3 regions of the Salipiger bruguierae genome follow, and region 1 is predicted to be linked to each of the others. Evidence: riboswitches for the same ligand, from Rfam matches in the RefSeq annotation. Region 1 holds a riboswitch; each other region holds the start of a gene.

Region 1 (2,256 bases):
CGAGGTAGTCCGCCCAGCCCTCGGCCGTCTCGGCATCCGGGCACCAGAACGGGTTGCGCGCGATCTCGTCCCAGTCGAAGCGCGACCGGTCGATCGCCTGCGGCCCCATCTGCACCATGTAGCCGGTGATCGAGATCCCCGGCGCCAGCTCGGCCAGCGCCGCCCGCGCCAGCCCGCCCGCGGCGACCCGCGCCGCCGTCTCGCGCGCCGAGGAGCGCCCGCCCCCGCGGTAGTCGCGGATGCCGTATTTCTGGAAATAGGTGATGTCGGCGTGGCCCGGGCGGAACTTCGCCGCGATCTCGGAATAGTCCTTCGAGCGCTGGTCGGTGTTCTCGATCATCAGCTGCACCGGCGTGCCGGTGGTCTGCCCCTCGAAGACGCCCGACAGGATCCGCACCGCGTCGGGCTCGCGCCGCTGCGTGGTGTACTTGTTCTGCCCCGGTTTGCGCAGGTCGAGCCAGTGCTGCAGCGTGGCCTCGTCGATCGGCACGCCCGGCGGGCAGCCGTCCACGGTCGCGCCAAGCGCCGGCCCGTGGCTCTCTCCCCAGGTGGTCACGCGGAAGAGATGGCCGAAGGTGTTGAGGCTCATGGTCGGGTCTCCTGTGTCGTGCCGTCCGGGTGCATGCTTGCCCGGGCCCGCGCCGCGGGCCCGCCTTTCAGGCCAGTCTGTTAGGCCAGCGCGGCCAATGCCTCAAGGGAATTGTCTCGGCCCGGGCCGGCCACGCGCGCATTTCGCCCCGCGGCAATTCACCTTGCCAGAGCCCCGCCGCCCGGCTAGGTCTTGCGCCACCTCGGGGTGCCGGACGCGCAAGCGCCGGCTGAGATGCAAATCCGCGAACCCGTTGAACCTGACCCGGTTAACACCGGCGGAGGGAAGGTCACGGCCCAAGGCGCAGATGCCCCCGGCCCGTCTTGCCCTCTCGCCGCAAATTTGGAGGATGCCATGAAGGCCATCAGTTTTGCAGCGGGATGTCTCTTTGCCAGCACGGCGCTGGCGCAGGAGCCCGTCCTCACCGTCTACGCGGGCGATTACGTCGTCTCGGAATGGGGCCCCGGCCCGAAGATCGAGGAGATGTTCGAGGCGCGCTGCGGCTGCGACCTGCAGTTCAAGCCCGGCGACCTGCTGCCCCGCCTGCTGCTCGAGGGCGCGCAGACCGAGGCCGACGTGGTCTTCGGTCTCAACACCGACGTGACCAAGAAGGCGCGCGAGAGCGGGCTCTTCGCCCCGCACGGCGTCGACCTCTCGCCGCTGACCCTGCCGATCGCGTGGACCGACGACACCTTCCTGCCCTACAACTACGCCGAGACCGCCTTCATCTACGACACGACCCGCCTGGCCGAGCCGCCGCAGAGCTTCGCCGAGCTGCTCGACGCGCCGGATGACCTGAAGATCGTCATCCAGGACCCGCGCAGCTCGATCTCGGGCCTTGCGATGGCGCTCTGGGCCCAGGCGGTCTTCGGCGACAGGACCGAGGACGCCTGGCGCAAGCTGGCGCCGAAGATCCTCACCGTCACCAAGGGTTGGTCGGAAAGCTACGGGCTCTTCACCGACGGCGAGGCGGACATGGTGCTGAGCTACACCACCTCGCCCGCCTACCACATCATCGCCGAGGAGGATCACACCAAGAAGGCGCTGATCTTCCCCGAGGGGAACTACTTCATGGTCGAGCTGGCCGCCAAGGTCGCCACCACCGACCAGCCCGAGCTCGCGCAGCAGTTCATGGACTTCCTGCTGACGCCGGAGTTCCAGCAGATGATCGCCACCGGCAACTGGTCCTTCCCGGCGGCGCTGCCGCATGACCAGTGGCCCGAGGGCTTCAGGGAGCTGCAACAGCCGACCAAGGTGCTCTTCTACTCCGAGGACGAGGCCGCGGCGCTGCGCGACGAGGCCATCGAGGCATGGCGCCGCGGCCTCTCGCAGTAGGCGCCGCCCTCGTCGCGGCCGGGCTGGTGCTTGCACTGGTGCTCGGCCCGGTCGCGGCGGTGCTGGCCCGTGCCGGAGGCTGGGGCGCGCTCGGCCCCGGCGACTGGCAGGCGCTGCGCTTCACGCTCCTGCAGGCGCTGCTTTCGGCGCTCTTCTCGGTCGTGCTCGCGATCCCCGTCGCCCGCGCGCTGTCGCGGCGGCGCTTCCCGGGGCGCGGGCTGCTGATCTCGCTTCTCGGCGCGCCCTTCATCCTGCCCACCATCGTCGCCGTGCTGGGGCTGATCGCGGTCTTTGGTCAGAACGGCATGGTCAACGGCGCGCTCAAGGCGCTC
Region 2 (2,256 bases), 450 kb from region 1:
GCTCAGCGTCGGCGATGCCGCCAAGCTACTGCGCACCCGCGGCAAGGCGATGCAGGCCGCCGTGCCGGTGGGCGAAGGCGCCATGGCCGCGCTGCTCGGCCTCGATCTCGCCGGTGCCCGCGCCGTGGCCGAGGAGGCCGCGCAGGGCGAGGTCTGCGCCGCGGCGAACGACAACGACCCGTCGCAGGTGGTGATCTCGGGCAGCAAGGCCGCGGTCGAGCGGGCGCTCGACATCGCCAAGGACAAGGGCGCCAAGCGCGCGCTGCTGCTGCCGGTGAGCGCGCCCTTCCACTGCGCGCTGATGGCCCCCGCCGCCGAGGTCATGGCCGAGGCGCTCGAGCAGGTCGAGATCAAGGCCCCGAGCGTGCCGCTCGTCGCCAACGTCGTCGCCGAGGCTGTCACCGACCCCGCCCGCATCCGCGCGCTGCTGGTCGAGCAGGTCACCGGCTCGGTGCGCTGGCGCGAGTCGGTGGAATACATGGTGGCGCAGGGCGTCACCGAGTTCTGGGAGATCGGCGCGGGCAAGGCGCTCTCGGGCATGGTCAAGCGCATCGAGCGCAGCGCCGCGCTGCGCAACGTCGGCGCGCCCGAGGACGTGAAGGCGGCGCTCGAAGCCGTCTGAGCGCTTAGCCAGTCGCCTGAAAACGCAAAGGGCGGTGCCACGCGGCGCCGCCCTTTCCGCATTCCGGGCGCCGCATCCGCCCTTTCATCTTTCTCCAAATACTCGAGTCCACCCCTCCGCTAGCCCCGCCCATTGGCCCGAGGCACCACCTTGACGCCCCGCCCGACTCGCCGCAGGGTGGCGCCACTACACCCGGGGGGTCCCGACAAGGGGCTGAGATACTGCTGGCGTCCGCGCAGCGCAGTGACCCGACGAACCTGATCCAGTTCATACTGGCGTAGGGATGGTGCACAGGCGTTGCCGGGGGCTCTGCGCCCCTGTTCTGCGGAAAGGACCACGGGGGGAGTCCCCCGTCCCCATGCAGCGGCGTCTCTCCATTCACGCACGGAACTGGGTCTCCACCGCTTCGAGCTTGGAGGCTCCGACCGATGAAAGACCTGACCCCAACCGTCACCTGCGGGCCGCTGCCCGCCTCGCGCCGCGTCTGGCACGAGGGTTCGCTGCATCCGCAGATCCGCGTGCCGATGCGCGAGATCGACCTGCACCCCTCGGCCGGCGAGCCGCCGGTGACCGTCTACGACAGCTCCGGCCCTTACACCGATCCCGCCGCCGACATCGTCCTCGACCGCGGGCTGCCGCGGCTGCGCGAGGGCTGGATCGCCGCCCGCGCCGACACCGAGAGCTACGCCGGTCGCCACGTGACGCCCGAGGACAACGGCTTTGCCGAGGGCGCGCGGCTGGTGCCCGAGTTCCCGGTCCGCCACGCGCCCCGCAAGGGCACGGGCGGCCGGGCGGTCACCCAGCTGGCCTATGCCCGCGCCGGGATCGTCACGCCCGAGATGGAATTCGTCGCGATCCGCGAGAACCTCGGGCGCAAGGCCGCAAAGGCCGCGCTCGTGCGCGACGGGCAGGACTGGGGCGCCGCGATCCCCGATTTCGTGACGCCCGAGTTCGTGCGCGACGAAATTGCCCGAGGCCGCGCGATCATCCCTGCCAACATCAACCACCCCGAGCTCGAGCCGATGATCATCGGCCGCAACTTCCTGGTGAAGATCAACGCCAACATCGGCAACTCGGCGGTGACCTCCTCGATGGCCGAGGAGGTCGAGAAGATGGTCTGGGCGACGCGCTGGGGCGCGGACACGGTCATGGACCTCTCGACAGGGCGGAACATCCACAACATCCGCGACTGGATCCTGCGCAACTCGCCGGTGCCGATCGGCACCGTGCCGCTCTACCAGGCGCTCGAGAAAGTCGGCGGCATCGCCGAGGATCTCAGCTGGGAGGTGTTCCGCGACACGCTGATCGAGCAGGCCGAGCAGGGGGTGGACTATTTCACCATCCACGCGGGCGTGCGGCTGCACATGATCCCGATGACGGTGAACCGGGTGACCGGCATCGTCAGCCGGGGCGGCTCGATCATGGCCAAGTGGTGCCTGCACCACCACCGCGAGAGCTTCCTCTACGAGCACTTCGAGGAGATCTGCGAGATCGCGCGGGCCTATGATGTCTCCTTCTCGCTCGGCGACGGTTTGCGGCCGGGCTCCATCGCCGATGCCAACGACGAGGCGCAGTTCGCCGAGCTGGAAACGCTGGGCGAGCTCACGCAGATCGCATGGAAGCACGACTGCCAG
Region 3 (2,256 bases), on a different replicon from region 1:
GCTCTCGTTCAGCGTGGTGACCTCGCCGGTGGGGCCGCGGTAGGGCTCCATCTCGGCCTCGAGCACGCCGTCGATCTTCAGCATGCCCTTGCCCTCGTTGAGGGTGAAGGTGATGTCGGCGCGCTTGGGTTCCAGATCCTCGCCGATGAGCTGCGCCAGATCGGCCAGCGGTCCGCCCCTGCGTCCCTGCAGCAGGTCGATGGCCGCCGCGCTCTGCTCGTTGCTGGCCTTGCTGTCGATGTAGAGCTGGCGCTTCCAGTTCCCGGCGAGCACGTTGCCGGGGATCTTGCCGACACCGGCGACGATCACGCCGCTCATGTCCACCCCGTCGACCTCGCCCGAGTTGATGCGATAGGCAAGCGTCGCGTCGCAATAGCCGTTGTCCGGATCCTCCCCGATCCAGCAAGGGCAGAGAACATTGCAGTTGCAGACCTCGAGAAGGTCGCCTTCGATCGAATATCCCATGAAAATTCCCCCTATATGTGCTGCCCCCAGAGGCAGCGGCAGGACGAAGCTGCAAAGGTCGCGACAGGCGCGACGCAATGATGCCCGGGGATCCTTGCCTGCGCGCAGTCTACCACGAAACGCGGCGGATTTGTACCGTCCGGCTCCGCTCGGCGGCGGGCGCGCGGGAAATGGGCGATTGACCGTGCCCCGGCATCGCCTATGCTCGCGCCACGTCAGGGGAGTCCCGCCACGGGGACTGAGAGGCTGACAGGCGCGCGTGCCGCGCCGGTGATGCGACCCTTTGAACCTGACCCAGTTGACGCTGGCGTAGGAAGACCGAAGGGCAATCTTCTCCATGCATCGCGGCTGGGGTGGTCCTTTCGGGCCACTCGGCCCCTTTGCGCCTCCGCGCGCCCGGGCCCGGGCGGCCCCGTCTGCCTTCCCGCGCGTCCTCCGGGTCCCGATGGAAGGGAGGCCGAGTGGAGACGAATTCACACATCCTGCGACACCGCCATGGCGGTCGGATCTCGGTGCTGGGGGCCGGGGTCGCGGGGCTCTGCGCCGCCACGGCGCTGGCCGGGCGCGGCTTTGACGTCGAGCTCATCGCGCCCGAGGATGCGCCACCGCCTGCATCGCTGCTGGCGGGCGGGATGCTCGCCCCGTTCTGCGAGGGCGAGAGCGCGCCGCCCGAGATCACCCGCCGGGGACAGGCCGCGCTTGGCTGGTGGCGGGCGCGGACGCGCAGCTACTCGGCCACCGGCACGCTGGTCATCGCCCCGCCACGCGACCGGGCCGAGCTCGAGCACTTCGCCCGCGCGACACAGGGCCACGTCCGCACCGATCCCGCCGCGCTCGAGCCCGAGCTCGCGGGGCGTTTCGCCACCGGCCTCTTCTTTGCGGAAGAGGCGCACATCGACCCGCGCCTCGCCATGGACGAGCTGCGCGCGGCGCTCGAGGCCCGAGGCGTGCCGATCCATGGTGGCCCGGCTTCGGGGCGGATCGTCGACTGCCGGGGCCTCGGCGCCCGCGACCACCTTCCGGACCTGCGCGCGGTGCGCGGAGAGATGCTCGAGCTGCACGCGCCCGGGGTCAAGCTCACCCGCACCCTCCGCCTGCTGCACCCGCGCTTTCCCTGCTACATCGTCCCGCGCGGGCAGGGGCGCTACATGCTCGGCGCCACCATGGTCGAGAGCGCGCGCCCCGGCGGGATCACCGCCCGTGCCGCAATGGAGCTGCTCTCGGCCGCCTACACCGTGCACCCCGGCTTTGCCGAGGCCGAGATCCTCGCCACCGGCGCCGGGCTGCGCCCCGCCTTTCCCGACAACATCCCCGCGATCCGCGAGACCGGCGACCGCATCCACCTCAACGGCATGTATCGCCACGGCTTTCTCATGGCCCCGGTGCTGGCCGAGGAGCAGGCCGCGCGCCTTGCCGCAGACCCCACCAAGGAGGCGCATCATGCGCATTGATCTCAACGGCGAAAGCCTCACCACAACCGCGCCGACGCTCGCGACGCTGCTCGCCGAGCGCGGCTTCGATCCGGCCTCGGTCGCCACCGCGCTCGACGGCGCCTTCGTGCCACGCGGGCTGCGCGAGCGCACCGCGCTGCGCGACGGCGCCAAGGTCGAGGTCCTGTCGCCGATGCAGGGGGGCTGAGCGATGTTCTACGGCACCGATCTTTCGTCCCGGCTGATGCTGGGCACCGCGCAATATCCCTCGCCCGCCGTGCTGGGTGAGGCCGTCGCCGCCTCGGGGGCCGAGGTGATCACCGTCTCGCTGCGCCGCGAGGGGGCGGAGGGCGCGGGGTTC

The links. Region 1 has a riboswitch for thiamine pyrophosphate ahead of PVT71_RS03495 (thiamine ABC transporter substrate binding subunit). Riboswitches for the same ligand answer to the same signal wherever they lie in the genome.
Region 2: it holds a riboswitch for thiamine pyrophosphate, as region 1 does, so the genes downstream of both, thiC (phosphomethylpyrimidine synthase ThiC) here and PVT71_RS03495 (thiamine ABC transporter substrate binding subunit) in region 1, are expected to answer to the same signal.
Region 3: it holds a riboswitch for thiamine pyrophosphate, as region 1 does, so the genes downstream of both, PVT71_RS20805 (FAD-dependent oxidoreductase) here and PVT71_RS03495 (thiamine ABC transporter substrate binding subunit) in region 1, are expected to answer to the same signal.

Annotation. Positions count from the first base shown of each region.
Region 1 is NZ_CP123384.1:718,023-720,278, forward strand. It holds gene aroC (chorismate synthase) at 1-589, opposite strand, end outside; TPP riboswitch at 783-892, shown strand; gene PVT71_RS03495 (thiamine ABC transporter substrate binding subunit) at 944-1,924, shown strand; gene PVT71_RS03500 (thiamine/thiamine pyrophosphate ABC transporter permease ThiP) at 1,900-2,256, shown strand, end outside.
Region 2 is NZ_CP123384.1:268,250-270,505, reverse strand. It holds gene fabD (ACP S-malonyltransferase) at 1-622, shown strand, start outside; TPP riboswitch at 806-924, shown strand; gene thiC (phosphomethylpyrimidine synthase ThiC) at 1,051-2,256, shown strand, end outside.
Region 3 is NZ_CP123385.1:1,386,173-1,388,428, forward strand. It holds gene PVT71_RS20800 (DUF1326 domain-containing protein) at 1-465, opposite strand, end outside; TPP riboswitch at 673-798, shown strand; gene PVT71_RS20805 (FAD-dependent oxidoreductase) at 927-1,916, shown strand; gene thiS (sulfur carrier protein ThiS) at 1,906-2,103, shown strand; gene PVT71_RS20815 (thiazole synthase) at 2,107-2,256, shown strand, end outside.